One region of the Cellulosimicrobium sp. RS genome, then DNA from elsewhere that is predicted to be linked to it. Evidence: predicted binding sites of a transcription regulator. Region 1 holds the regulator's gene; each other region holds the start of a gene.

Region 1 (9,639 bases):
TCGAGGGCCGTCGGCACCTGGACCTCGATGTGCACGTTGAGGTCGCCGCGCCCGCTGCCGTGCAGGTGCCCGACGCCGAGGTTCTTCAGCGTGACGATCTGGTTCGGCTGCGTGCCGGGGCGCAGGTCGATCTCCTGGAGCCCGTCGAGCGTCTCCAGCTCGAGCACGGTGCCGAGGGCGGCCGCCGTCATGGGCACCTGGAGGGTGCAGTGCAGGTCGTCGCCGCGGCGCACGAACGTGTCGTGGTTGCGCTCGCGGATCTCGACGTACAGGTCGCCCGCGGGGCCGCCGGCCGGGCCGACCTCGCCCTGCGCGGTGAGCTTGATGCGCGTGCCCGTGTCGACGCCCGCCGGGACGTTGACCGTGATGCTGCGGCGGCTGCGCACGCGGCCCTCGCCCGAGCACTCCGCGCACGGCTCGGGGATGACCGTGCCGAAGCCCTGGCACGCGGCGCACGGCGCGCTCGTCATGACCTGGCCGAGGAACGAGCGCGCGACGCGCTGGACCGTGCCGCGGCCGTGGCACACCTCGCACGTGCGGGGCGAGGTGCCCGGACGGCAGCAGGTGCCGCCGCACGTGCCGCACACGACCGCCGTGTCGACCTGGAGCTCGCGCTGCGCGCCGAACGTCGCCTCGGAGAGGTCGATGTCGAGCCGCACGAGCGCGTCCTGGCCGCGGCGGGCGCGCGGGATCGGGCCCTGCTGCGCCTGGGCGCCGCCGAAGAACGTCTCGAAGATGTCCTGGAAGCCGAAGCCGCCGCCCATGGGGCCGCCGCCCCCGCCGCCGGGGGCGCTGGGGTCGACGCCGAGGTCGTACTGCTGGCGCTTCTCCGGGTTGGACAGCACCTCGTAGGCGCGCGCGACGTCCTTGAAGCGGTCGCCCGCCTCCTCGCCCGCGACGTCCGGGTGCAGCTCGCGCGCGAGCTTGCGGTACGCCTTCTTGATCTGGTCCTGGCTGGCGTCACGGGCCACGCCGAGGATCTCGTAGTAGTCGCTCACACGTCACTCTCTGCTGGTGCGGGTCGTGAGGCCGGCGCGGGGCCGGTCGGGAGGGGTCGGGGGTGGTCGTCGAGCGGGCCCGCCGCGGGCGGGGAGACCGCGGGGCTCACGTGCCGAGCACCCGTGACAGGTAGCGCGCGACCGCGCGCACCGCCGCGATGGTGCCGGGGTAGTCCATGCGGGTCGGCCCGATCGAGCCGACGAGCGCGACCGTGTCACCGTCGTTACCGTAACCGGTCGTCACGACGGAGGTCTCCGCGAGGCCCTCGAGCTGGGTCTCGCGACCGATCCGGACGCTCACGCCCGACTCGGCGGCCATCTCGGTGAGCAGCCCGAGCAGGACGACCTGCTCCTCGAGCGCCTCGAGGACGGGGCGCAGCGCGTGCTCGAACCGCATGCCCGCGCGCGCGAGGTTCGCCGTGCCCGCGAGGACGAGGCGCTCCTCGCTCTCCTCCGCGAGCGTCTGGGCGACGAGGTCGCCCACCGCGCGGACGAGCGGGGCGTCGTCGGGGTGGAAGCTCTCGGTCACGGCGGCGAGGCCGGGCGCGAGGTCCGTGAGGCGCTTGCCCGCGGCCGCGGCGTTGAGCCGCGCGCGCACCTCGACGAGCGTGCCCTCGTCCGGCAGGCTCGCGACCTCGAGCGTGCGCTGCTCGACGCGACCCGTGTCCGTGATGATGACGACGAGGAGCCGCGACTCGCCGACGGGCACGAGCTCGAGGTGGCGCAGGCCCGACCGGCTCAGCGACGGGTACTGCACGACGGCGACCTGGCCGGTGAGCTGGGCGAGCAGGCGCCCGGCGCGCGCGATGACGTCGTCGAGGTCCACGCCCTCGGACAGGAAGGTCTCGATGGCGCGCTTCTCCGGCGCGGACAGCGGCTTGACGCCCGAGAGGCGGTCCACGAAGAGCCGGTATCCCTTGTCCGTCGGGATCCGGCCCGCGGACGTGTGCGGCTGGGCGATGTACCCCGCGTCCTCGAGAGCCGCCATGTCGTTGCGGATCGTGGCGGGCGAGACGCCGAGGCTGTGGCGCTCGGTGAGCACGCGCGAACCCACGGGCTCGCGCGTGAGGACGTAGTCCTCGACGATGGCCCGCAGCACCTCGAGCCGGCGCTCCTCGCTCACGTCCACCTCCCGCGTGCCGCACCGTCGCCGCCCGGGCGGGCGTGCGGGAGTCGGCACTCTCGACCTCCGAGTGCCAATCCTACGCGTCCGCGCGGCCCGTCCGGCGGTCCTCCGCTCGTCGCGAACGCAGGTCGAGGAGGCCGACGACGAGCGCGACCGCGACGAGGCCGATCGTCACCAGGAGCGCGCGCCCGGTCGCGTCCGCCGCCGAGTCGCCGCTCGCGAGCCCGCCGTAGTAGACGGACAGGACCACGGAGATCCCGACGGCCGACCCGATGCGCTGGCCGAGCTGCAGCATGCTGCCCGCCACCCCGGCCCGGCTCACCGGCACCTCGGACAGCGTGAGCGTCTGGTTCGGCGCGATGACCGTCCCGCTGCCCGCGCCCGCGACGAGCAGCGCGACCGCGAGCGCCGGGCCGACGGCGCCCGGGTCGTCCCCGAGCGTGCGCACGACGACCTCCGCCGCGACCACCCCCACGAGCACGAGCACGACGCCGCCGACGACGAGCTCGCGGCCCCAGCGCGCGACCCAGCGGCCCGAGAACCACGCCGACACGCCCGACGCGACCGCGAACGGCGTGCCGACGAGCCCCGCCTGGAGCGGCGTGTACCCCAGCTCGTCCTGGAGGTAGAGCGTGACGACGAGGAAGATGCCCGTGAACCCGGCGAAGTACGCGAGGCCGAGCAGCGCGCCGTTGCGGAAGGACCCGAGCCCCACGACCTGCGGGTCGAGCACGGCCTCGCCCGTGCGCCGCTGGTAGCGCCGCTCCCACCCGACGGCGGCCACCACGGCGGCCGCGGCCGGCACGAGCCACCACCAGCGCGACGCGTCGTCGCCGCGGCCCGTCGTCGTGACGAACGGCATCATCACGCCGAGGGTCGCGGCGCCGAGCAGGCCCAGCCCGACGAGGTCCAGCCGGCGCGGCCCGCGCGCCGCGCCCGACCCGGTGCGCGGCGGCCCGGGCACGAGGCGCCACGCGAAGGGCAGGAGCACGGCGACGACGGGGATGTTCACGAGGAACACCCACCGCCACCCCGTCTCCGGGCCCGCCGCGGCGATGATGAGCCCGCCCAGCAGGGGCCCGAGCGCCGTCGAGACGCCGATGGTCGCGCCGAACATGCCGAACGCGCGCCCGCGCTCGTACCCGCGGAACTGCTGCTGGATGAGACCGACGACCTGCGGGTTGAGGACGCCCGCGCTCACGCCCTGGAGCAGGCGCGCGACGCCGAGCCACGTGTCGGTCGGCGCGAGCCCGGACGCGAGGCTCATGAGCGCGAAGCCCAGGAGGCCCGCGATGAAGAGCGGTCGTCGTGCGCCCGCGTCGCCCAGGCGCCCGGCGGGCACCAGCGCGAGCCCGAACGCGAGCGTGTAGCCGGCGACGACGAGCTGGAGCTGGGTCGGGCCCGCGTCGAGCGACGACTCGATCGACGGCAGGGCCACGTTGACGATCGACACGTCGAGCGTCGTGATGAAGCCCACCGCGAGGCAGACCGGCAGCACGCGCCAGCGGTTCGGGTCCGGCTCCGCGCGCTGCTGGCTCATCGGTCCGTGGTACCACCCCGCGCCGGGGGCGCGCGCGCCGGGAGCCGCCGTGCGCGGCCGGGCCGGGCGCCCGGGACCTCCCCGCGGGAGGCCGATCCCGCGACGCACGGGGCGATCTCGGTGGTGAGCGGCAGACGCTGGCCTAGGGTGACGCCGTGTCCTTCGACCGCTACGGCTCCGACGTCCTCGGCGGCACGCCCGCCCCCACCCACCACCGCGCGCGGCCCGTGTCGCGCCCGCAGCCCGCGGAGCGCGGCCTCGTCGTCGAGGAGGTGCAGACCGGGTGGGTCGGGGCCGTGGTCCGGGTCGAGAAGTCGGGCGGGATGCACGTCGTCGTGCTCGAGGACCGCGCGGGCCGGACCCGCACGTTCCCGCTCGGGCCGGGCTTCTGGGTCGACGGCGCACCCGTCGAGCTCACCCCGCCCGTCACCTCCCGCGCCCCCGCCGCGCCGACGCGCACGGCCTCGGGCTCGCGGGCCGTCGTCGGGCAGCGGGCGCGCGTCGCGCGCGGGAGCCGCATCTGGGTCGAGGGCAAGCACGACGCCGAGCTCGTCGAGAAGGTGTGGGGCGACGACCTGCGCGTGGAGGGGGTCGTCGTCGAGCCGCTGCACGGCGTCGACGACCTCGCGGCGGCGCTCGCGGACTTCGGCCCGACGCCGCAGCGTCGCGTGGGCGTGCTCGTGGACCACCTCGTGCCCGGCAGCAAGGAGCGGCGGATCGCCGACGAGGCGCTGCGGCGGTCGCCCGCGGGCACGGTGCTCGTGCTCGGGCACCCGTACGTCGACGTCTGGCAGGCGGTGAAGCCGGCCCGGATCGGCCTCGAGCGGTGGCCCGTGATCGAGCGCGGCACGGAGTGGAAGCGCGGGATCCTGCGCGAGCTCGGCTGGCCGGCGCAGACCGCGGAGGACGTCGGCCGCGCGTGGCAGCGCATCCTCGGCACGGTGCGCACCTACGCCGACCTGGAGCCGTCGCTGCTCGGGCGGGTCGAGGAGCTCATCGACTTCGTCACCGCGCCCTGACCGGTCGCGGGCGCCCGGGACCCACCGCGCTCGAGACGCACCGCGCCCCGGTACCGACAGGCGGCACCGGGGCGCGGCGAGGGTTGCAGCCGGATGTCAGGCGGCGGGCACGCCGCCCGTGAGACGGCGGTAGGCGTAGCCGACGGCGACGTAGCTCAGCGGGAGCGTCACGAAGAGCCCGAGACCGCACGGGATCGCGCCGAGGATGTTGATCCCGACGAGGGCGAGCAGGAGCAGGAACACCTGCCCGAAGTTCTTCGCGACGAGCGAGAAGCTCGTGCGGATCGCCGTGATCGCGTCGACGCCCTGGTCGAGCGCGACGTGGTACACGAACGCCGAGAACAGCAGCATCGCGAGCCCGGGCAGGACGCACAGGAAGAACCCGATGCCGGACAGGATGCCGACGATGAGCGCCGCGAGCAGCACGTTGAGCACGTTGCCGATGCGGAAGAACGCGGCGACGTCGGGTCGACGCCCGTCCACCTCGTCGAGCGCGCCGCGCGTGAAGAACGCGGTGATGAGGTAGCCGATGGCGGTGCCGACGATCGCGAGCAGCGCCCTCGTGAAGGTGAGGCCGCCGAGGGCCGCGAAGTTCGTGTCGGAGTAGTCGAACTGGTCCTGGAGCTGGTCGAACCCGCCCGTGATCCAGCTCCACGCGATGTTGACGGCGAGGAAGATCAGCGCGACGAGGATCCACGGCCCCAGGTTCGACGTGACGCGGCGCCACCCGTAGGAGATCGCGTCGCCGACGCCGAACGCCGGGCCCGCGTAGCCGGGCTGGCCCCCGTACCCTCCGGCGGCGCCCGGGTACGACCCGGGCGGCGGCGGGTACCCCCCGGCGGGAGGCGGGTATCCGCCGGCGGGCGGCGGGTACGCACCGGACGGGGGCGGGTACGCGCCCGACGGGGGCGTCGCCGGTCCCCCGGCCGCGCCGTCCGGCGCACCGGCCGGGGCGCCGTAGGCACCCGGCGCCCCGTACGCGGGCGTGCCCGACGGCGGTGCGGCCGGGTCGTGCGGCGCTCCCCCGCCCGGGCCGTACGGCGAGGCGGGCGGGACGTCGCCCCCGGACGGGGCGGCGTCGGGCCGGTCGGGTCCGGGACCGGACGGTGGCGTGGCGTCCGGTCGCGGACCGCCCGCGCCGTCGGCGGGGGTGTGCTCGTCGTCGCGGGGCGGCTCGCCGCCCGGGTTCGTGGGGTCCGTCATCGTGCACCTCGTTCCTCGTCGTCACGTGCTGCGGGCTGCACGCTCCGTCGACGTGCTGGGTCCACCTTGGCGGTTCCCGGCGCGGACCGCGCGGCGAGCACCGCGGCCGTCGCACGGCGGCGAGCAGGGTGGTGCCGCCAAGGGGCCTCGTCACCGCGGGGCGCGCCCGGGTCGCGGTGGACCCGGGCCGACGTCACTCGTCCGTGATCGTCCGGACGACCGTGTCCGCGAGCAGCCGCCCCCGCAGGGTGAGCACCGCACGACCGGCGACCGCTGCGCGGCCGTCGAGCAGCCCGTTCGCGACGAGCCCGGCGACGGCGTGGCGTCCCGCCGGGGAGAGGACCGCGAGGTCGAGTCCCTCGCGCAGCCGCACGCCGAGCATCGCCTGCTCGAGCCGGCCCTCCGTGCGCGTGAGGAGCTCGCGCCCCGCCGCGGGGCTCGTGCCCGCCTCGAGCAGCGCCGCGTACCGACGGGGGTGCTTGACGTTCCACCACCGCACGCCGACGCGGGCGTCCTCGGGCGACGCCCCCGCGGGCTCGGTACCGGCCGCCGCGACGTAGGAGTGCGCGCCGGGCCCGATCCCCCACCAGTCGTCGCCGCGCCAGTACGCGAGGTTGTGGCGGCAGCGGTCCGCGTCGGTACGGGCCCAGTTGCTCACCTCGTACCAGGTGAGGCCCGCCGCCGTGAGCAGCTCGTCGGCGAGCTCGTACTTCGTGGCCTGGTCGTCCTCGCTCGGCAGCGCGACCTCCCCGCGCCGCACCTGGGCGGCCATCTTCGTCCCCGCCTCCACGACGAGCGCGTACGCGGACACGTGGTCGACGCCGGTCGCGAGCGCGGCCTCGAGGCTCGCCCGCCAGTCGCCGAGGCTCTCCCCCGGCGTGCCGTAGATGAGGTCGAGCGAGACCTGGAGGCCGGCGTCGCGCGCCCAGCGCACGACGTCCGGGATGCGGCGCGGGTCGTGCGTGCGCTCGAGCGTCGCGAGCACGTGCGGCACGGCGGACTGCATGCCGAACGACACGCGCGTGAACCCGGCGGCCGCGAGCTCGGCGAGCGACGCGGGCGTCACGGAGTCCGGGTTCGCCTCCGTCGTCACCTCGGCGTCCGGGGCGAGCCCCCACGCGTCGCGCACGCCGCCGAGCAGGCGGACGAGGTCCCCGGCCGGCAGGAGCGTGGGCGTGCCGCCGCCGACGAAGACGGTCGAGACGGGCCGCTCGGGCAGCCCGGCGTCGTGCAGCACGCGCGCGGCGAGGTCGATCTCGCGCAGCGCCGTGCTCGCGTACGACGCCTGGCTCGCGCCCCCGCCCAGCTCGGACGCCGTGTAGGTGTTGAAGTCGCAGTACCCGCACCGCACCGAGCAGAACGGGACGTGCAGGTAGACGCCGAACCCGCGGGTCGCGGGCACGGTGCCGCCCGCGCCTCCCGCGACCCAGGAGGGCAGCGAGCCGTCGGGCGGGACCGGCTCGCCCTCGGGCAGCGCCGGGCTCACTTCTTCGACTTGTCCTTGGCGTCCTTGCCGCCCGCGGCGTCGGAGGAGAGCGCGGCGATGAAGGCGTCCTTCGGGACCTCGACGGACCCGATGTTCTTCATGCGCTTCTTGCCCTCCTTCTGCTTCTCGAGCAGCTTGCGCTTGCGGCTGATGTCACCGCCGTAGCACTTCGCGAGGACGTCCTTGCGCATGGCGCGCACCGTCTCGCGGGCGATGACGCGCGCGCCGACGGCCGCCTGGATCGGCACCTCGAACTGCTGGCGCGGGATGATCTCCTTGAGCTTCGCCGTCATCATGACGCCGTAGTCGTACGCCTTGTCCTTGTGCACGATCGCGCTGAACGCGTCCACCTGCTCGCCCTGGAGCAGGATGTCGACCTTGACGAGGTCGGCGACCTGGTCGCCCGACGGCTCGTAGTCGAGCGAGGCGTAGCCGCGCGTGCGGGACTTGAGCTGGTCGAAGAAGTCGAACACGATCTCGGCGAGCGGGAGCGTGAAGCGCAGCTCGACCCGGTCCTCGGACAGGTAGTCCATGCCGAGCATCTGGCCGCGACGGTCGTTGCACAGCCCCATCACGGTGCCCACGAACTCGCTCGGCGCGAGGATCGTCGCGCGCACGACCGGCTCGCTGACCTGCTTGATCTTGCCGCCGGGGAACTCCGACGGGTTCGTCACGTTGACGAGCGTCCCGTCCTCGAGCGTCACGTCGTAGACGACGTTCGGCGCGGTCGAGATGAGGTCGAGGTCGAACTCGCGCTCGAGGCGCTCGCGCACGATCTCCAGGTGCAGCAGGCCGAGGAACCCGACGCGGAAGCCGAAGCCGAGCGCGACCGACGTCTCCGGCTCGTAGTTGAGCGCGGCGTCGTTGAGCTTGAGCTTGTCGAGCGCGTCGCGCAGGACCGGGTAGTCGGTCCCGTCGATCGGGTACAGGCCCGAGAAGACCATGGGCTTCGGGTCGGAGTAGCCGCCGAGCGCGTCGGCGGCGGGCTTCGCCGCGTTCGTCACGGTGTCGCCGACCTTCGACTGGCGCACGTCCTTGACGCCCGTGATGAGGTAGCCGACCTCCCCGACGCCGAGGCCCTTCGTGACGATCGGCTCCGGCGAGATGACGCCGATCTCGAGCAGCTCGTGCGTCGCTCGGGTCGACATCATGACGATGCGCTCGCGCGGGTTGAGGTTGCCGTCGACGACGCGCACGTACGTCACGACGCCGCGGTAGGTGTCGTAGACCGAGTCGAAGATCATGGCGCGCGCCGGGGCGTCGGCGTCGCCGACCGGCGCGGGCACGCGCTCGACGATGCGGTCGAGCAGCGCCTCGACGCCGGCGCCCGTCTTGCCGGAGACCTTGAGCACGTCGTCCGGGTCGCCGCCCACGAGGTTCGCGAGCTCCTCCGCGTACTTCTCGGGCTGGGCCGCCGGGAGGTCGATCTTGTTGAGCACGGGGATGATCTCGAGCTCGTTCTCCATCGCGAGGTACAGGTTCGCGAGGGTCTGCGCCTCGATGCCCTGCGCCGCGTCGACGAGCAGCACCGCGCCCTCGCACGCCGCGAGCGACCGCGAGACCTCGTACGTGAAGTCGACGTGCCCCGGGGTGTCGATCATGTTGAGCGCGTGCGGCGTCTCCACGCCGTCCGCCACGACGGCCCACGGCATGCGGACCGCCTGCGACTTGATCGTGATGCCGCGCTCGCGCTCGATGTCCATGCGGTCGAGATACTGCGCGCGCATGGCGCGCGGCTCGACGACACCGGTGAGCTGCAGCATGCGGTCGGCCAGGGTCGACTTGCCGTGGTCGATGTGCGCGATGATGCAGAAGTTCCGGATCAGCTCGGGCGGCGTGGCCGCGGGCTGGATGCGGGTGCTCAGCTGGGCGCTGGGGATCGGGGACAACGCGGGTGCGCTCCTGGGAGTGGCGTGCGGGTCGGGGCCGCGCGCTCGGGGGCGGCGCGCCGACGGTCGCTCTCGGGCGGGCGGGAACGACCATTGTCCCACGTCCGGCGTCGGGCACCCGCCCGCCCTGCGGGGCACCGCGAGCCGACCTAGCGTGGAGGACCGGCCGGCCGCACCGGGCCGACCGGCGACGAGAGGAGCGCTCATGGCCCAGGACACCGAGCACCGCACCTCCGGCGGCCCCGAGGGGCGCCGCGTGCTGGCGATCGTGACCAACTACGGCGTCGAGCAGGACGAGCTCGTGGTCCCGCTCGAGCACCTGCGCGGCGAGGGGGTGCAGGTCGACGTCGCGGCCACGTCCGCCGACGACGTGCAGAC
Region 2 (9,639 bases), on a different contig from region 1:
CGCCGCGCTGGGCCTTCCCGCGCTCGCGTCGCCGTTCCTCGGCCAGCTCGCCGACCGGGTGTCCCGCCGCCGGATGCTCGTCGCGACGTACCTCGTCGGCGCGGTCGTCCTCCTCGCCCTCCTCCTCGTCCGCGGGCCGGGGCAGGTGTGGCTCGTGCTCCTCGTCACCGTCGTGTACTCGGGGGTCGGGTTCGCGACGTCCGCGGCGCAGTCCGGGCTCGTGCGCGACATGCTGCCCGACGACGCGCTCGCCGCCGCGAACGGCCGCCTCACGACGATCGACCAGGTGTTCCGGCTGCTCATGCCCGTCGTGGGCGCGGGTGCGTACTCCCTCGCGGGCGTGTGGCCGCTCGTCCTGACCGCGTCGGGTGCGTTCGTCGTCGCGGCCGGGGTGGTCGCGCGCGTGCGGGTGCGCGAGACCCCGCCGGCCGACGAGCGCGAGCCGTACCTCGCCGAGGTGACCGCGGGCTTCCGGCACCTCGCGGGGACGGCGCCGCTCGGCGTGCTCACGGTCGCGCTCGTCGTCGCGTTCGGCGCGGTGGGGCTGCTCAACGCGGTGAGCCTCGCGATCGTCGAGGACGGCCTCGGGCTCCCGGCCGCGCTCCTCGGGCCGGTGTCGTCCGTCCAGGCCGTGACCGCGATCGTGGCCGGCCTCACCGCCGCCCGGCTCGTGGCCCGGTGGGGGGCGCAGCGCCTCGTCGCGCTGGGCCTGGTCGTGCTCGCGCTCGGCATCGTCCCGGCGACCGGCACGAGCGTGGTGGCGGTCGTCGTCGGGCTCGGCGGCGTCGGCCTCGGCGTCACGTGGGCGATCGTCGGGTTCGTCACCGAGCGCCAGCTCCGCACGCCGCCCGCGCTCCAGGGCCGGGTGGCCGCGGCGAGCACCATGCTGCTCAACGTGCCCCAGCTCCTGCTCACCGTGGTGGGGGCCGCGCTCGTCGGGGTCGTGGACTACCGGGCGCTGCTCGTCGTCACCGTGGCGGGTATCGCCGTCGCCGCGGCGCTCGCCCTGCGCGGCCGGCGCCGCCGTCCTGCCGTCGCCCGCGCCCGGTAGCGGGACCCGCCGGCGGGCGCACCACCGGCAGCGGGACGCCGACGGGTCCGCCTCAGTCGTCGAGGCCGCGGGCGCGCAGCGCGTCGCCGAGCGCGTCCGCCTGGCGCAGGGCGCCCACGACGAGCGGGACGGCGAAGGCCCGGACGTCGTGCTCCCGGCCGCGCGCGCGGCACGCGTCCCGCACGCGCTGCGCGAGCGCCGCGACCACCGGGACGGAGCGCACGGCGAGCGACAGGACGAGCGCGACCCGGCCGACGTCGACCCCCACGCGGCCGAGCGGGCGCAGGCCGCGCTCGATCGCCGCGAGTACCGCGGCCGTCCGGGTCGTGAGCAGCACGAGGCCCGCGAGCGCGACGAGCGCCACGAGGCGGGTCGTGAGGACCACCGCGGCGGCGGGACCGAGCGCGAACCACTGCACCGCGAGGAGCACCGGCACGACGAGCCGCAGCGGTCGGACCTGCTCCCACGCCGCGCGGGCCCCTACCCCCGCGAGCGCGTAGAGCGCCGCGACCACGACGACCACGACCCCCACCGCGACCGGTGACGACACGAGCAGCACCGCGCCTGACGCCGTCGCGAGGCCGACGAGCTTCGCCCCGGCCGGGAGGCGGTGCAGCACCGAGGTCCCCGGCCGGTAGCCGCCCGGCGTCATCCCGGCCCCGCGTCGACCAGGCGCCGGTAGTGCGCGACGGCCGGGCCCGGCGCGTCGTCCGCGACGACCCGCCCGCCGTCGACCACGAGCACGCGGTCCATCGCGTCCATGAGCGCGAGGTCGTGCGAGACGAGCACGACCTGCTGGGGGAGGGACGCGAGCTCGGCGGCGACGCGGCGCGTGTTGCGCAGGTCGAGGAGCGTGGTCGGCTCGTCGGCCACGACGAGGCGCGGTCCCGCCGCGAGCACGGAGGTGAGCGCGAGGAGCTGCTTCTGGCCGCCCGAGAGCAGGTGCGCGGGATGGTCCGCGTGCTCGGCGAGGCCGCGCGCGGCGAGGGCGCGCCGCACGACCGCGGCGCGCTCGTCCGCGGGGACGCCGCGCAGCGAGTACGCGACGTCCTCCGCCACGGTCGGCATGACGATCTGCGCGTCCGGGTCGGTGAACACGAACCCCACGCGCCGGCGCACCGCCGCGCCCTGGCGGCGCGTGTCGAGGCCGTCGACGAGCACGCGCCCCGCCGTGGGCACGACGAGCCCGTTGAGCAGGCGGGCCAGGGTGCTCTTGCCCGAGCCGTTCGCCCCGACCACGCCGACCCGGCGCTCGCGCAGCTCGAGGCTCACGCCGCGCAGGACGTCGCGCTCGCCGAGCCGCACGTGCACGTCCTCGAGCCGCACCACGCAGCCCGCTGCGCCGTCCTGCGGCGGGAGCTCGGGCGCGGGTGCCGCGACCTCGGCCGGGCGGTCCCGGCGTCGCCCCCGCAGGGCGCGCGCCGCCCGCGCGATCACCGCGTCACCTCCACGAGCACCGCGACGCCCTGGCCGCCGCCGACCGCCGCCGTCGCGAGCCCGAGCGTCCCGGCCCGCGCGCCCCCGCGCACGAGCCGGGAGAACAGCCGGACCACGGACACCGCGCCGCTCGCGCCCCACGGGTGGCCCAGCGCGAGCGCGCCGCCGTCGGCGCACACGCGGGCGTCGTCCGCCGGGTCGCCCAGCGGGTCGAGGCCGAGCGCGTCGGTGACCGCGAGCACCTGGGCCGCGAACGCCTCGACGACCTCGACCGCCGCGACGTCGTCGAGCCGCGCGCCGGCGCGGTCGAGCACCGTGCGCACCGCGGGCACCGGGCCCCACCCGGGCAGCGCCGGGTCGCAGCCCACGGTGGCCGACGCGACGACCCGCAGCCCCGCGAGCCCCCGGTCGCGGCGCACCGCCTCGGGGACGACCGCCACGACGGCGGCGCCGTCGCTCACCGGGCTCGACGTCGCCACCGTGACGGTCCCGCCGGGGGTGAACGCGGGGGAGAGGCGCGCGACGACGGCCGGGTCGAGGCGGCGCGCGCGCTCGTCGCGCTCCAGGCCACGGCCCGGCCGGCCGACGCGCACGGTCTCCGCGGCGAACCGCCCGGCGTCGTGCGCCGCGAGGGCGCGCGCGTGGCTGCGCACCGCGTACGCCTCCTGGCGCTCGCGGGTCACGCCGCGGCGCCGCGCGAGCTCGTCGGCGGCGGCGCCCATCCCCGGGTCCGCCCACGGCACGGGCGCGAACGCCGCGCGCGCGTACGGGACGTCGCCCCAGGGCGTGCGGTGGGCCCGCGCGGGGGAGCGCGTCGCGCTCTCGGTGCCGCCCGCGAGGACGAGCGCCGCCTCGCCCGCGCGGACCTGCTGCGCCGCGACGAGCACGGCCGCGAGGCCCGACGCGCACTGCCGGTCGACGGTGAGCCCCGGCACGCGGGCGCCCGCTCCCGCGGCGAGCGCCGCGACGCGCGCGACGTCCCCGCCGGGGCCCGTGCAGCACCCGAGCACGACGTCCGCGACGTCACCGTCGACGCCGTGCGCCCGTGCGTCGTCGAGGGTCGCGCGCAGCGCCCCGGCCGCGAGGTCCACCTCGGTGAGCGCCCGATGCCCGTGGCCCGCGGTGCCGATCCACGTGCGGCGTGCGGCGACCACCACGGGCGTCGCGTCCGTCGTGCCGCGCGTCGACGTGCTCGGGTGCCGGGTCACCGCAGCGGCTCCAGGCCCGACCGCGCGAGGTCCGTCCCGCCGAGGGCCTCGCTCACCGCGCCGCGCGCGGGCTTCCCCGACGGCGTCCGCGGCAGCGCGCGCGTGCCGTACCAGCGCCGCGGTCGCTGGGCCGGCGCGAGCGCCGCGCGGGCGACCCGCTCGAGGTGCGCGCGCAGCCCCGACCGGTCGTCGCACTCCACGACGGCCGTCACGACCGCCCCGAGGCGGCGGTGCGCCGTGCCGAGCACGACGACGTCGCGCACCCCGGGCACGGCCCGCAGCACGACCTCCACGTCCTCGGGCACGACCGTCGACCCGCCCGAGAGGATCGCGCCGTCGCCCCGGCCGCGCAGCACGAGCGGCTCCGGCCCCGGGTCGGCGAGGTCCCCGACGGTGTGCCACGCGCCGTCGCGCCGCAGCGGCCCCGTGGCGCGCGCGAGGTAGCCGCGCGACACCCACGGCGAGCGCACCCACACCTCGCCGACGCTCGCCGACGGCAGGGGACGGACCGCCAGGTCCACGCCGGGGAACGCGCGCATCCCGGACCCGTCGGGGTCGTAGGCGACGAACGAGAGCTCGACGGCGCCGTAGTACGCGAGCACGTCGACGCCGAGGCCCCGCGCCCGCTCCCGCGCCCCCCGCGCGAGCGACGCCCCGCCGACGACCGCGTGCCGCAGCCGCGAGGGCGCGCCCGCGGTGACGGCGTCGAGCACGTCGTCGAGGACCTGCGGCACGAGGTGCACGACGTCGCTCGTCGCGAGCGCCGCCGTCGTCGCGGCCGGGGTGCGGGTGAGGACGGCGCACGCCCCGACGGCGAGCGTGTGCACGGCGGCGAAGCAGTACAGCGACGACGCGAGCGGGCCGGGGACGAGGACGGCGTCGGTGGGTCGCAGCCCGAGGAGACGGGTGACCGCGTCGAACGACCCCGCCCACGACGCGCGCGTGCGCACGACCGCGCGCGGGCGGCCGGTGCTCCCGGACGAGAACCCCGCCCACGCGAGGTCGTCGGGGTCGGGGACGTGCGACGGCGCGGGCGCCGCGCCGTCGGCGGTGCCGGTCCCGCGCGGCAGCGGCACCTCGACGAACGTGCGCGGCGCGAGCGTGCGCAGCACCTCGGCGCGGTGGGCGCGCGGCCACGCGGCGTCGCACACGAGCGGTGTCGCGCCCAGGTGGTCGACGGCCAGCACCGCCGTGAGCAGGTCGAGCGGGTCCGGCAGCGACACGGCGACGAGGTCGCCCGGTCGCGTGCCCGACGCGCGCAGGTGCGTCGCACCCGCGCGCACGTCCGCGGCGAGGGCGGCGTAGGTGCGCGACCGCTCGGGCGTGCGCAGGGCGGGACGGTCGCGCACCGCCGGGTCGGCGGCGTGCGTCAGGACCTGGTGGGCGACGGGCACGCGGACACTCTCGCAGGTGTTCAGGAGACGGGGCGGCCGTCGGTCGCGGCACGGTCGCCGCGGCCGGTGCGCCCGACCGGACGGGCCGCGGGGTAGGCCCGCACGACGCCCACCGTGATCGCGGCGGCGGCGAGCGCCTTGAGCAGGTCGCCGGGCAGGAACGCGAGCGAGAGCTGCGCGGTCGTGGGCAGCGGCACGCCCGTGACGAGCGCCTGCACCGGGATGCCGACGGCGTAGACGACCGCGATCCCGCCGACGACGCACGCGACGAGCACGGGCGCGAACGTGACGCGCCGGAGCCGGTCGACGAGCAGGCCGACGACGGCCGCGCCGGCGAGGAACCCGACGAGGTAGCCCGCGGACGGCCCGACGAACGCTCCGAGCCCGCCGCGCCCGCCCGCGAGGACGGGGAGCCCGGCCGCGGCGAGCGCGAGGAACGTCGCGACGGCGAGCGAGCCGCGCCACGCGCCGAGGATCGCCCCCGCGAGCATGACGCCCAGCGTCTGGAGCGTCACGGGCACCGCGTTGCCGAACAGCGCGATCGAGCCGGGCAGGCCGAGCGCGGCCAGGAGCGCGGCGAACGTCGCGACCCGCGCGGCGTCGCCGGCGTCGAGCGCGAACCGGCCGCGGCGACGGTCGGGCACGTCCCGCGGTGCGGCGCGCAGCATCTCCGGGGCGGTGGGCGCCGTGGCGGACGGGGTGGCGGCGGGCGTCTCCGTGCGGGCGTCGGTCATCGCGGGCTCCCTGCTGTCGGTGGTCGGGCGTGTCCACTCTGGCCGGGACGGCGGTCGTCGGGCGACGGCGCTCGCGACCACCTCCGCGACCCGCCGTGCACGGATCGCACAAGGCGTTGGAGGGATCCTCCAACCGCGCCGGGGCGCGGGCGCGGGGTCGGTGTGGGAGCCGCACAACCCGGCCTGTCCGGCCGGGCGACACGACGCGTCGCACCTCTTGGCACTCGCGGGGGGAGAGTGCTAAAACAGGAGCTGTAGCCGCCCGCGGGGTGCCTGCCTCGCGGGAGCACCGACCGGTCCCGGACCGTCCGGGACCGAGCGACGAGGAGGTGAGAGGTGTGGCTGCGATGATCGACCCCTTCACGAGCACCTTCGACGCGATGGACCGTCTGGTCGGCCAGCTCGCGTCCGGCGCCCGCGCGACCGCGGCCTCGGCGGCCTCGGGCGGCATGCCGCTCGACCTGTTCCGCGCCGGGGACCACTACGTGCTGACGATGGACCTCCCGGGCGTCGACCCGGGCACGATCGACGTGTCCGTCGAGGACCGCACGCTGACCATCCGCGCCGAGCGCAGCCCGCGGACCGACCCGGACGTCCAGTGGCTCGCCCGCGAGCGGCCGTCCGGCACGTACGCGCGCCAGCTCACGGTGGGGCGCGGCCTGGCGCTCGACAAGATCACGGCGTCGTACGAGGACGGCGTGCTGACGCTGACGATCCCGGTGGCCGAGGAGGCCCGGCCCCGCCGGATCGAGGTTGCGCACCGCGCGGGCGGCGCGGCGACCCAGATCACGGCCGAGGCCGAGCCTCAGACGTCGGAGGGCTGAGCCGGGCTCACGCCTCGCCCGGGAGCGCCTTGCGGACGACGAGGCGCGTCCACGCCCCGAGGTACACGCGGTCCCCGTCGGCCAGCTCGCGTCGCTGGCCGGCGGGGATCGGGTCCGTCGGGAGCGGTTCGCCCGCGGGGCTCACGTAGGTGCCGTTCGAGGACTGCAGGTCCTCGACCCACCAGCGCTGGCCGTCCGTGCTGAGCTGGCAGTGCCGTCGCGAGACGCCGGTGTCCGCGCCGCAGTCGACCTGCGGGTGGATGCCGCGCGAGACCGAGGGGCGCCCCACGAGCACGCTGCGCTCGCGCAGCACGACGAGCCCCGGCAGGCCCGCCGACGGCATGGGGTCCTCGGGCTGCTGGGCCGCGTACCAGTCGGGGTCGATCCAGATCTCGACGACCCACTGGTCCGGCCCGGGCACGGGCGGCGTCGGGAGGTGCGCGCCCGACGGCGCGGCGGAGGACCGGGCGGCGGGCTCACCGCCGGGCTGCTCGCCCGCGGCGGTCCCGGTGGCCGGGGTCGACGCCGGAGCCTCGAGCGGTGCGGAGGCGCCCGGCGGCGGGGTGGCCGCGGACGCCGGGGACGCGGCCGGAGCCGGGAGCGGGGGCGGCGTCGCGCCCGACGCCAGGCCCGCCTGCGGTGCGGCCGGGGCAGCGGCGGGTGCGGCCGGGGTGGCCGGCGTGGGGCGCGACGGCGGGTCGAGCGAGAGCGCCGACGCAGGCTCCACCGGGTCGGGCAGGGCGCCGGTGGTGAAGTCGTAGCCGCAGTTCTCGCAGAACAGCGCACCGGCCGGAGCCGGCGAGCCGCAGTTCGGGCACTCGAGCGCCTGCGCCGGTGCGGAGGCCGCGCCCGGAGCAGGGGACGACGCGCCCGTCGCGGGCGTCGCGGGTGCCGACGCCGCGGCGATGGGCTCGCCGCACACGTCGCAGTAGTCGGTCGACTCCGAGGGGTGCCCGTTGGGGCAGACGACGGCGCTCACCGACGCACCCGCGTCGTCTTCGTCGAGGCGGTGTCGAGCGCCATCTCGTCGAGCGTCGAGGTGTTGCGCTTGAGCCGCACGGTGCCGTGCTCCTCGTCGTCGATCTCGACGACCTTGCGCAGCCGCGACGTCGCCTCCTCGTTCCCGGTCTGCTGCGCGAGCTGGACGGCGCGGCCGAGCTTGACGGTCGCCGTCGCCTCGTCGCCCGACGCCTTGGCCGCGAGGCCCTCCTGGATCGCCGCGGCGAGCTCGGTCTGGCCGGTGTAGTGCGCGACCTCGGGGTTGATGCGCGTGGTGAGCGACTCGTCGTCGGACCACTTCGCCTTGACCAGGCCCGAGGACACGACCTCGCCGTTCACGGCGAGCTGGACGCGCGCCGCGAGCTGCTCGGAGCCGACGGGCTTCGAGGCCACGCGCACCGCGACGTGGTAGTCGCGCGACTCGTCGCCCCACGACCCGGTGGGGTAGGCGCCCGTGAGCGGGTTGACCTCGGCCCGGCGGTGCGTGAGGTCCTCGACGGTCGGGGCGACCTGGCGCACGAACAGCACCTGCGAGCCCTGCGGGGCCCACACGCGCAGGTCGGCCGCGGCGACGCCGCGCGCCATCGACGTCTGCATGAGCTTCTCGAAGTCGGCGGCGATCTCGTTCGGGTCCGCGATGAGGTCCACCGTGCCGAGCAGCGCGGTCGAGATCTCGCGCAGCTCGTCGACCTGCCAGCGCGAGCCGACGCCGCGCGCGTCGCACTGGAAGTGGCCCGTGACGTCCCGCACCGCGGCTGAGAGGTTGGCGCGGGGCTCGGACTCGTTCTTGCCGTCGGTGAGCAGGATCGCGTGCCGCTGCGTCGCCTGCGGCACCGTCGCGAAGAGCTGGTCCGCGAGACGCAGCCACGTGCTCATCGCCGTGCCGCCGCCGGGCGTGAGCATCGAGATCGCGCGCTTCGCCTCGGCGCGCGCGCCCGGCTCCATCTGCACCATGGCCATGCGGGCGTTCGGGTAGGGGAACGCACGGTTCGCGACGTGGCTGCCGCCGACGATCGCGAACCACGTGCCGTCGAGGATCTGGTCGACCGCGACCTGGGCCGCGTGCTTCGCGGCCTCGATGTTGCGCCCCGACATCGACCCCGACGTGTCGACCATGATGATCTCGGCCACCCCGCCCGCGCCGCCGGCGCTCCCCGCGCTCCCGGCGCCGCGGCACGTCACGGTGACGATCGCGTGGACGTCCGTCGCGCCCTCGGACAGGAACTCGTTCTGGTAGACCTCGGCGGCGAACTCGGCCATGGGGGCTCCTTCGGTGGTGCGGGTGTTCGTGCAGGCTATCGGGTCGTCGGGGCCCGACGCGCGGTGCGCGTCAGGCGGTGGCGGGGTCCGCCGGGGGCTGCGGCGGGGTCGCGGACGACGCCCGGGAGAACCGGGCGAGCGTCGCCGTGATGTTGTCCCGGCCGCCCCGGGCGTTCGCCCAGTCGACGAGCGCGCCCGCGAGCACCTGCGGGTCGTCGCCGACGCGGTCCTGCGTGCTGCGCACGAGGGCCGCCAGGTCGGCCGCGGGGGAGCAGTAGTTCCACAGGCCGTCCGAGCACACGAGCAGCCAGCCGTCGCGGTCGGGCAGGGTCGCGGCCGTGCGGGCCACCGGGTCGGGGGCGTCGGGGCCGAGCCAGCGCGTGATCGCGTGCGCCTGCGGCGACGTCTCCGCCTGGGCGCGCGGCACGCCCTGCGCGATCATCTCCTGCGCCCACGAGTCGTCCACGCTGAGCTGGTGCGGGTCGCCGTCGTCCGGGATCCAGTAGGCGCGCGAGTCGCCCACCCAGCCCGCCACGACGAGCGGCCCGTCGACGACGGCCGCGACGAACGTGCACGACGGCGGGTTCTCGCGGTCGGCCATCGTGCCCACGGTCGCGAGGATCGCGTCCTGCGCGGCGCGCGACGCGTCGCCGAGGAGCGCGGACCACGCGCCCATGCGCGCCGAGGCCTCGCCGGTCACGGGGTCGGGCCCGTCGGGGCCGCGCGCCGCGA
Region 3 (9,639 bases), on a different contig from region 1:
CGGGACGAGCCAGAGCGCCGTGCACCGCATCGAGCAGGGCTCGCAGAACCTCAGCCTGGAGATGCTCAACCGCATCGGGCTCGCGCTCGACTCCGAGATCATCAGCCTCGGCGGCCCCAAGCACGCGCACCTGCGCGTCCAGGGCGGCCACACCCTCTCCGGCCGCATCGAGGTGAACTCCTCCAAGAACGGCGCGGTCGCGCTGCTGTGCGCCTCGCTCCTCAACCGCGGCCGCACCACCCTGCGCGGCGTGGCCCGCATCGTCGAGGTCGACCGCATCGTCGACGTGCTGCGCTCCATCGGCGTGCGGGCCACGTGGACGACGGGCGGCCGGGACCTCGAGATCGTCGTGCCGGAGCGCCTCGACCTGGCCGCGATCGACGTGGACGCCGCGCGCCGCACGCGCTCGATCATCATGTTCCTCGGGCCGCTGCTCGGGCTGCGGGACACGTTCGAGCTCCCGTACGCGGGCGGCTGCGACCTCGGGACCCGCACCGTCGAGCCCCACATGATCGCCCTGCGGCCCTTCGGCCTGGCCGTCACCGCGACGGGCGGGAACTACCACGCGACCGTCGCCCCGGCGTCGGGCACGGACCTGTCGGTCGTCCTCACCGAGCGCGGCGACACCGTCACCGAGAACGCGCTCATGGCCGCGGCCCGCCGCGACGGCGTGACGACGATCCGCAACGCCAGCTCCAACTACATGGTGCAGGACCTGTGCTTCTACCTCGAGCTGCTCGGCGTGCAGGTCGAGGGCATCGGCACGACGACCCTGCGCGTGCACGGCCGCACCGACATCGACGTGGACGTGGAGTACGCCGTCTCGGAGGACCCGGTCGAGGCGATGAGCCTGCTCACCGCGGGCATCGTCACGGGCTCGGAGATCACCGTGGCCCGCGTCCCGATCGAGTTCATGGAGATCGAGCTCGCGACGCTCGCCGAGATGGGCCTGCGGTACACGCTGAGCGCCGAGTACGTGGCGCGCAACGGCCGTTCGCGCCTGGTCGACGTCACGGTGCACTCCAGCGAGCTGCACGCGCCGATCGACAAGATCCACCCCATGCCGTTCCCCGGCCTCAATATCGACAACCTGCCGTTCTTCGCGGTCATCGCCGCGAACGCGCAGGGCACGACGCTCATCCACGACTGGGTCTACGAGGGCCGCGCCATCCACCTCACCGACCTCACGCGGCTCGGCGCCGACGTGCGGCTCCTGGACGCCCACCGGCTCCAGGTGACGGGCCCGACGCGCTGGTCGGGCGCCGAGGTGAGCTGCCCGCCCGCCCTGCGCCCCGCCGTCGTCATCCTGCTCGCGATGCTCGCCGCGAAGGGCACCTCCGTCCTGCGCGGCGTCGACATCATCGCGCGCGGCTACGAGGGCCTCACCGAGCGCCTGCGCGAGCTCGGCGCGAACATCGAGACGTTCCGGGACTGACCCCTCGCCGCCCTCGGCGCCGTCAGCTCCCTCTGGACCGCGCGGCACGACCACGACGGGCCGCCCTCCTGCGGGAGGGCGGCCCGTCGCCGTCACTTCGGGTAGACGGCGTCGACCTCCACCTCGACGAGCCAGCCGTCGACCGGCAGATTCTCGATCTCGAGCGCGAAGCGCGACGGCCGGGCCGCGTTGACCACCATGGGCGCCGTCCGGGCCGAGCCGAGCTGGACCTCGAGCGTCGCGCCGGTCGCGAGGTTCGTGTTCGCGAAGAACTGGCGGTAGGCGCGGTTCCAGCCGGCGAAGTCCATCTTCTCCTGGCCGGCGGGGTTCTGGAGGAACACCCGCATGGAGACGACGTCGTCGTAGGAGAGCCCGGCCCGCTCGAGGTTCTCCCCGATCCGCAGGAGGACGTTGATGCCCTGCGCCTCCGTGATCGTCACGCCGGCCGGCAGGACGCCGCCGGGGAAGACGTCGGTCGGGACGTAGCGCTGCTCGGCCGTCGCGCCGGGCGTCGTGTTCATCGCGGCAGGCCCGAGCCCGGACGACTTGTACCAGGCGACGTTCTTCCCGATCGCGACGCCGTCGGCGATGGACGGGGTGTCGCCGGTGACGAAGGAGTGGGCCTCGGTCGGCCTCGGCTCGAAGAGCCTCCCGGCGGCGACGGCGGTGCCCGGGACGGCGACGGCGGCGGTGAGGGCGACGGCGACGACGACCTTGGTGCGGTTCTTCATGCAGGCCTCCCAGGGGGACGACGGGCGCCACCCTGGCGCCCGGGCTCCGGCCGGTCGCGAGGACCGCCGGGGCCGCGACGCTAGCCAGCCTCCGTTTCCGCGCCGTGACGGCGACGTGTCGGGTCGTCGCCGGTACCAGCGCGCGCCCGGACGTCGCGGCGCGCCGCCCCGCGGGCGCCGCCGAAGGGCGCGACACGAGACGTTTACGAGAGCCGCGATCCGTTGACCGACGCGAAACGCGCCGGACCCGCGCTCGCGACGACGCGTCCCTAGCGTCGGCCCCGGTGCTGACGGCGGCACCCGGCATCGTGGGCCGGGCTCCCCGCCCGTCAGGCCGTGGACGAGAGGGCTCCAGCCACATGGTCACTGACGAGAAGACGACCGGCGTCTCGCGCCGCAACTTCCTCCAGGCCGTCGGGGTCGGCTCCAGCGCCGGCGTGATGTTCGCGACGATGGGCGCGGTGGGCCTCGCCCCGACGGCCGCCGCCCAGCCGCGGAACGAGTCGTGGACACCGCCGCGGGGCAGCGACTTCAGCCTCACGGGCCGCTCCGCGAAGAAGGTCGTCGTCGTCGGCGCCGGGCCGGCGGGCCTCGCCACGGCGTACGAGCTGCAGAAGGCCGGCTACCGCGTCACGGTGCTCGAGGCGCGGCACCGCGTCGGCGGCCGGACGCTGACGATACGCGGCGGCGACGCGGAGACGGACGTCAACGGCGTCACGCAGAAGGCGCGGTTCGCCGACGGCGTCTACATGAACGCGGGCGCGGGGCGCATCGCCCAGTGGATGGTCACCATGGACTACCTGCGCGAGCTCGGCGTCCCCTACGAGGTGTTCACCAACGCCAACGCGGACGCCTACCTCTACAACGAGCGCTCCGGCGCGACCCCCGGCAACCCGGTCCGGTACCGCACCGCGAAGGCCGACGTGTTCGGCTACACGTCCGAGCTGCTCGGCTACGCGACCGACCAGGGCGCGCTGGACCAGAAGCTCACCGCCGCGGACAAGGAGAACCTGCGCGCGTTCCTCCGGTCGTGGGGCTCGCTCCAGGCCGACGGGAGCTACAAGGGCGGCAGCAACCGCGGGTACGCGGTCTACCCGTCCGCGTGGAACGAGCACGGCACGCCCCTGCCCGGCCCGGGCTCGGTCTCGGAGGTGCTCGCCTCGAAGGTCGGGCAGTACTTCCCGTTCGAGATCAACTGGGAGCAGTCGATGCTCATGTTCCAGCCCAAGGGCGGGATGGACACGACCTACGACTACTTCGTCAGGGCGATCGGCAAGCAGAACGTCCAGCTCAGCTCGCCCGTCACCGCGGTGAAGAACACGCCGCGCGGCGTCTCGGTCACGTACACCGCCCACAACGGCAAGGCGCGGCAGATCGACGCCGACTTCGCCGTCGTCTCGGCGCCCGCGGGGCTCATGCGCCGCTGGGACACGAACTGGGGGCCCGACGTCGACGCCGCGCTCGGCGAGTTCGCCGTCGGCTCGCCCGCGGGCAAGATCGGGCTCCAGTACCGGTCGCGGTTCTGGGAGGACGACCACCGGATCTACGGCGGCATCACCGAGACCGACATGGACCTCGCCCACGTCTGGTACCCGTCCTACGGGTACGGGGAGCGCCGCGGGCTCGTCGTGGGCTACTACAACACCGGCGCGAACGCGCGCGCCTACGCGGACATGACGCCGCGGCAGCGGGAGATGCGCGCCGTCGAGCAGGGCGTGAAGATCCACGGCGAGAAGTACCGGACGGAGCTCGAGAGCTCGTTCTCCATCGCGTGGCACAAGGTGCCCTACATCGAGGGCGCGTGGGCGTACCCGAACACGCAGTCGTCCCGGTTCAAGCTCCTGCAGCAGGGCGCCGGGAACGTGTACTTCGCGGGCGACTGGATGTCCGAGATCTCGGCCTGGCAGCACGGGGCGTTCTGGGCCGCGCGCTACGCCGTCCAGGCGCTGCACGCGCGAGTCATGGCGTCGTGACCGCCCACCGCACGCAGCGCTGACGGGACGACGACGGCCCGGCGCCACCCGCGAGGGCGGTGCCGGGCCGTCGGTCGTGGTGCTGCACGCTCAGAAGCCCGTGTAGTTGGGGGCCTCGACCGTCATCTGCACGTCGTGCGGGTGGCTCTCCTTGAGCGACGCCGACGTGATGCGGATGAAGCGCCCCTTCTCCTGGAGCTCGGGCACGGTGCGGGCGCCGACGTAGAACATCGTCTGGTGCAGGCCGCCGACGAGCTGGTGCGCCACGGTGCCGAGCGACCCCTTGTAGGGCACCTGGCCCTCGACGCCCTCGGGGACGATCATGTCGTCGCTCGTGACCTCGGCCTGGAAGTAGCGGTCCTTCGAGTACGACTTCTTGCCGCGCGAGGACATGGCGCCCATGGAACCCATCCCTCGGTACGCCTTGTACTGCTTGCCCTTGACGAGGATCGTCTCGCCCGGGGACTCCTCGGTGCCCGCGAGCATCGAGCCGAGCATCACCGTCTCCGCGCCCGCGACTATCGCCTTCCCGATCTCGCCCGAGTGGCGCATGCCGCCGTCGGCGATGACTGGGACCCCGGCCGGGCGCGCGGCGAGCGACGCCTCGTAGACGGCGGTCACCTGCGGGACGCCGACGCCCGTGACGATGCGCGTGGTGCAGATCGAGCCCGGTCCGACGCCGACCTTGACCGCGTCCGCGCCCGCGTCGACGAACGCCTGCGCGCCCTCGCGCGTCGCGACGTTGCCGCCGATCACCTGGACGTCGCGCGTCGCCGGGTCGGACTTGAGGCGCGCGACCATCTCGATGAGCATCCGGACGTTGCCGTGCGCCGTGTCCGCGACCAGCACGTCGACGCCCGCGTCGATGAGCGTCGTGGCGCGCTGCCACGCGTCGCCGAAGTAGCCGATCGCGGCGCCGACGAGCAGGCGGCCCTGGCCGTCCTTCGACGCGTTGGGGAACTGCTCGGACTTGACGAAGTCCTTGACCGTGATGAGCCCGGTGAGGCGGCCGTCCGCGTCGACGAGCGGCAGGCGCTCGAGCTTGTGCTTGCGCAGGAGCGCGGTCGCCTCCTCGCGGGAGATGCCCGCCGGGCCCGTGATGAGCGGCTGGGGCGTCATGACCTCGTCGACCTTCGTCGTCGCCCACTCGGCGACGGGCGTGAAGCGCAGGTCGCGGTTGGTCACCATGCCGATGAGGCGGCGCTCGGCGTCGAGGACCGGGAAGCCGGAGATCCGGTACTCGCCCGCGGTCTTGTCGAGCTCCTCGAGCGTCGCGTCCGGGCCGATGGTCACCGGGTTGTCGATGATGCCCGTCTGCGTGCGCTTCACCAGGTCCACCTGGAGCGCCTGGTCCTCGATCGAGAGGTTGCGGTGCAGCACGCCGATGCCGCCCTGGCGCGCCATCGCGATGGCCATGCGCGACTCGGTGACGGTGTCCATGGCCGCCGAGACGAGCGGCACGCGGATCGAGATCTCGCGCGTCAGGCGCGTCGTGGTGTCGATGTCCGACGGCGCCAGGTCCGAGTAGCCGGGCTGCAGCAGGACGTCGTCGTAGGTGAGACCCAGGAATCCGAAGGGGTCACGGTCGGGGACGGCGGCGGGGACGGGCGAGGCGGTCACACCACGATTCTACGCCGGGGGCCCTCGCCGTATTCCCGCTCGGTCCCTGCCCGCCCGGGCCCGGGAGGCACGGACGGGCGGGAGGTACGTGGACGCGTGGGCGCGCGCCCCGCCCGGCCGGGCGGTCCCGCGGACGGCTCAGCGCACGACGGCGAGGAGCTCGTGCAGGAGGCCCGTGAAGCTGCGCACCCGGTGGACGGTCGCGGCGAGCGGGAGCTCCTCCGCGGCCTGGTCGCTCGGGAGACCCACGAAGAACGGCAGGCTCGGGTTCGCGTCGTGCGCGGCGTGCACGATGCCCAGGTCGGGACGCGCCTGCGTGGTCACCATCGCCACGGCGGACGGCCGCACCATCGTCACGATCTCGAGCGTGCGGTGCACGTTCGCGGGCCCGGTGACGATGCGCGCCATCGCGCCGTGCGAGGCGAGCGACGCGGCGAGCGCGTGCGCGGCCAGCGGGAGCGGCTCGTCGGGCGCCGCGAACACGAGCACGATCCGCCGCATGCGGCTCGGGTGGTTCCGGGGCGGCCCTCCGGCGGCCACGATCGCGTCCTCGCTCGCCTGCGTGTACTCGCGCAGCGCGACGAGCGTCGCGTTCGCGAGCACGACCTCGGGCACCTCGCCGGGGCCGGCGAGCACGGTGCGCTCGGCCAGGCGCTCGAGCGCGGGCTCGACGAGGTCGGACCACCACGCGGCCGGGTCGCCGCCCGTCGGGATGCGCAGCAGCCGGTCGCACGCACGCTGGTCGTAGGCGATCGCGGCGTCGACGACGTCGGAGACGCGCGTGGGCCGCGGCCCCTCGCGGACGCCGACCGGACGGGGCCCCGCGGTGCGTGCGGGCTCGCCCCCGGGGACGGCGCGCAGGAACGGGCGCGACGGCGGCGGCTCGGGCGCCTCGTCGTCGGCCTCGGGCTCGTCGGCGTCGAGGTCGCCCGCGCCGTCGGCGCCGCGGTCGTCGAAGGAGATCGCGCCGCGGTTCGCGGCGAGCTCCTCCTCGTCGGCGGCGAGCGCGGCGCGGGCCGCGTCGGCGGGCGCGACGCCGTCGAGCGTGAGGCGGCGCATCACGACGAGGCGAGCGACGTCGTCGTCCGTGTAGCGCCGGTGGGAGCCGGCCCGGTGCTGCGAGGGGCCGAGGCCGTAGCGACGGTCCCAGGTGCGCAGGGTCGCGGGCGCGACGCCGAGCCGGCGCGCGACGGCGGCGACGGCGAGGCCGGGAGACGAGGTCATGCTCGGTCGGGCTCCCTCGGGGTCGGGGGCGGACCGGACTGAGGTCATGGATCGATTCTGCCGAGCGGGCACCCGTCTCGCCACCTCGTAGAGGTCACAGTCGTGCACCCTTCGCGCCACACCCGCGCCGTATTTGTTCGCTGCACGCGCAAACGCGCCAGGCGCAGCCGATCGCGTCAGCGCGCCGGGAGCGGCCGACGCGGTTGACCCCCCTCGCACCGCTCCACGAGCGGTTCAACCTGCCCGTTCACTTTTTCCTCACAGGGGACTTGAACAAGTCTTGCAACGCTTGTAGGTTGTTCGGCATGGCAGAGATCTCGAGGCTCCCCGGGCCCGTCATGGAGCTGTGGGAATGGCAGTACCAGGGTTCGTGCCGCGACGCGGACGACACGTTGTTCTTCCACCCCGAGGGTGAACGCGGCTCGACGCGACGACGGCGAGCGGAGGCCGCGAAGGCGATCTGCCACTCGTGCCCCGTGATGATGCAGTGCCGCGAGCAGTCGCTCCGCGTGCGCGAGCCGTACGGGGTGTGGGGCGGCCTGAGCGAGGACGAGCGCGCCGCCATCCTCGCGGGCGGCGCCCGCCGCACCGGCTGACGCACCCTCTCCCCGGGCACCACCTCGGTGCCTCCGCGCCACCAGCAGACCTGCACGGCCCCGGTCCGACGTCGTACCGGGCGCACGTGCGCACGACCCGTGGGACCACCGGTGGGGCGACCGGCCACGGAACGCAGCAGGGCCCCGCGACCGACGGTCGCGGGGCCCTGCTGCTGAACCGGGTCGGCGTCAGCCGACCACCACGGCGAGAATGTCGCGCGCGGACAGGACGAGGTAGTCCTCGCCGCCGTACTTGACCTCGGTGCCGCCGTACTTGCTGTAGATGACCTTGTCGCCGACGGTCACGTCGAGCGGGACGCGGTTGCCGTTGTCGTCGACACGGCCCGGACCGACGGCCAGGACCTCGCCCTCCTGGGGCTTCTCCTTGGCGGTGTCCGGGATGACCAGGCCGGATGCGGTCGTGGTCTCGGCCTCGAGGGCCTTCACGACGATCCGGTCCTCGAGCGGCTTGATGGGGACCGACACGTCGGACCTCCCCTTTCGCGGTGAGAACTGCAACGGATGGGTCGAGCGCACCGGCTGGCCGTCGTCGCGGGTGCCGGACAGCCTGGTCGCACGTGGTGCCGCCTCCGCGAGCGGTGGCGGCACGTCTCAAATCTAGGTCCCGGTTAGCACTCGGTCAAGGCGAGTGCCAACGTCCGTCCTGCGGACGACCGGGCCCCGGCTGCGCGTGGTCCCCGGCCCCCGTGGAAGGATCGACGCCATGGACGCCGCCACGCTCACCAAGCTGCTCAGCCCCGAGGGCTGGGCCCTGCTCGGCGCGCTCCCGCCGTACGACGAGCAGCAGGCGCTCGTGCTCGCGGCAGGGCTGCGCGCGAAGGGCGTCGACCCGGACCTGGCCGCCGCGGCCCTCACCCAGTCCCGCCTGCGCGCCGCGGCGCACGGCAAGCTCGGCGCGTTCGCCGACGGCATGCTCTTCACGCAGGCGGGGCTGGAGCAGGCGAGCCGGCTCGTCGTCGCGGGCCTGCACGCCCGGCGGTACCAGGAGGCGGGGATCCGGCGCGTCGCGGACCTCACGAGCGGGATCGGCGTCGACGCGCTCGCGTTCGCCGCCGCGGAGCTCGAGGTGCTCGCGACCGACGTCGACGAGCTCACCGCGGCGATCGCGACCGTCAACCTGCGCCACTTCCCCGAGGCCGAGGTGCGCCACGGCGACGGGCTCGCGCTCGACCTGGAGGGCGAGCGGATCGAGGGCGTGTACGCCGACCCGGCGCGCCGCACCCGCGCCGGCACGCGCGTGTTCGACCCGAAGGCCTACGCCCCACCGCTCGACGCGGTGTGGGCGCTGCGCGAGCGTGTGCCCGCGGTCGGGATCAAGGTCGGCCCGGGCATCCCGCACGCCGGCCTGCCCGAGGACGCCGAGACCGAGTGGGTGTCGGTCGACGGGGACGTCGTGGAGGCCGGGCTCTGGTTCGGCCCGCTCGCGCCCGAGGGACCGGGCCGGTCGGCGCTCGTCCTGTCGTCGTGGACCGGGCCCGACGGGACCGCGCGCACCACGACCCGACGGATCGCCCACCGCCCGGGCGACGCGGACGTGGTGCCCGAGGTGGGCGCCGTCGGGCAGTACCTCTACGAGCCCGACGGCGCCGTGATCCGGGCGGGGCTCGTCGCCCACGCGGCGCGCGGGCTGGGCGGCCGCCTGCTCGACCGGACCATCGCGTACGTGACCACCGACTCCCCCGCGCCGCTCGACGCGACGGGGCTCGCGGACGGGCTCGCGCGCGGCTACCGCGTGCTCGACACCATGCCGTTCGGCCTCAAGCGGCTGCGCTCCTACCTGCGCGAGCGCGGCGTGGGTCGTCTGACGATCAAGAAGCGGGGCACGGCCGTCACGCCGGAGCAGCTCCGCCGGCAGCTCGCCCTCACGGGCGACGCGACGGCGACGATCGTCCTCACGCGCGTCGGCGGCTCCCAGCAGGTGCTCGTCGTCGAGCCGCTCTCCGCTCCCCCGGCCGGCGCCGGGCAGGACGGGCCCCGGTGAGCGCCCTGCCGCGCCGCACGGCGATCCCCTTCGCGCGCTCGGAGCGCTCGACCGTCGG

What was found. The regulator HrcA, encoded in region 1, represses chaperone genes, less so after heat shock. The targets are predictions, from matches to a motif close to TTNGCACTCGNNNNNNNCGAGTGCNAA.
Region 2: a site for HrcA is predicted at 6,042-6,068, ahead of ACI769_RS01810 (Hsp20/alpha crystallin family protein). Genes of this name have one in related genera too.
Region 3: a site for HrcA is predicted at 8,209-8,235, ahead of groES (co-chaperone GroES). Genes of this name have one in related genera too.

Annotation. Positions count from the first base shown of each region.
Region 1 is NZ_JBJXVU010000004.1:220,847-230,485, reverse strand. Features, by position in the region: gene dnaJ (molecular chaperone DnaJ) at 1-998, opposite strand, end outside; gene hrcA (heat-inducible transcriptional repressor HrcA) at 1,105-2,121, opposite strand; gene ACI769_RS08460 (MFS transporter) at 2,201-3,664, opposite strand; gene ACI769_RS08455 (DUF3097 domain-containing protein) at 3,820-4,683, shown strand; gene ACI769_RS08450 (hypothetical protein) at 4,780-5,886, opposite strand; gene hemW (radical SAM family heme chaperone HemW) at 6,080-7,372, opposite strand; gene lepA (translation elongation factor 4) at 7,369-9,261, opposite strand; gene ACI769_RS08435 (type 1 glutamine amidotransferase domain-containing protein) at 9,467-9,639, shown strand, end outside.
Region 2 is NZ_JBJXVU010000001.1:394,218-403,856, forward strand. Features, by position in the region: gene ACI769_RS01780 (MFS transporter) at 1-1,051, shown strand, start outside; gene ACI769_RS01785 (CbiQ family ECF transporter T component) at 1,104-1,670, opposite strand; gene ACI769_RS01790 (energy-coupling factor ABC transporter ATP-binding protein) at 1,700-2,380, opposite strand; gene ACI769_RS01795 (thiolase family protein) at 2,485-3,696, opposite strand; gene ACI769_RS01800 (class I adenylate-forming enzyme family protein) at 3,693-5,090, opposite strand; gene ACI769_RS01805 (biotin transporter BioY) at 5,111-5,758, opposite strand; gene ACI769_RS01810 (Hsp20/alpha crystallin family protein) at 6,163-6,648, shown strand; gene ACI769_RS01815 (FHA domain-containing protein) at 6,656-7,627, opposite strand; gene ACI769_RS01820 (VWA domain-containing protein) at 7,624-8,907, opposite strand; gene ACI769_RS01825 (PP2C family serine/threonine-protein phosphatase) at 8,978-9,639, opposite strand, start outside.
Region 3 is NZ_JBJXVU010000001.1:12,801-22,439, reverse strand. Features, by position in the region: gene ACI769_RS00105 (UDP-N-acetylglucosamine 1-carboxyvinyltransferase) at 1-1,435, shown strand, start outside; gene ACI769_RS00100 (Rid family hydrolase) at 1,528-2,166, opposite strand; gene ACI769_RS00095 (FAD-dependent oxidoreductase) at 2,526-4,139, shown strand; gene guaB (IMP dehydrogenase) at 4,230-5,759, opposite strand; gene ACI769_RS00085 (MerR family transcriptional regulator) at 5,898-6,983, opposite strand; gene ACI769_RS00080 (WhiB family transcriptional regulator) at 7,289-7,579, shown strand; gene groES (co-chaperone GroES) at 7,769-8,065, opposite strand; gene ACI769_RS00070 (THUMP-like domain-containing protein) at 8,304-9,581, shown strand; gene ACI769_RS00065 (glutamate--cysteine ligase) at 9,578-9,639, shown strand, end outside.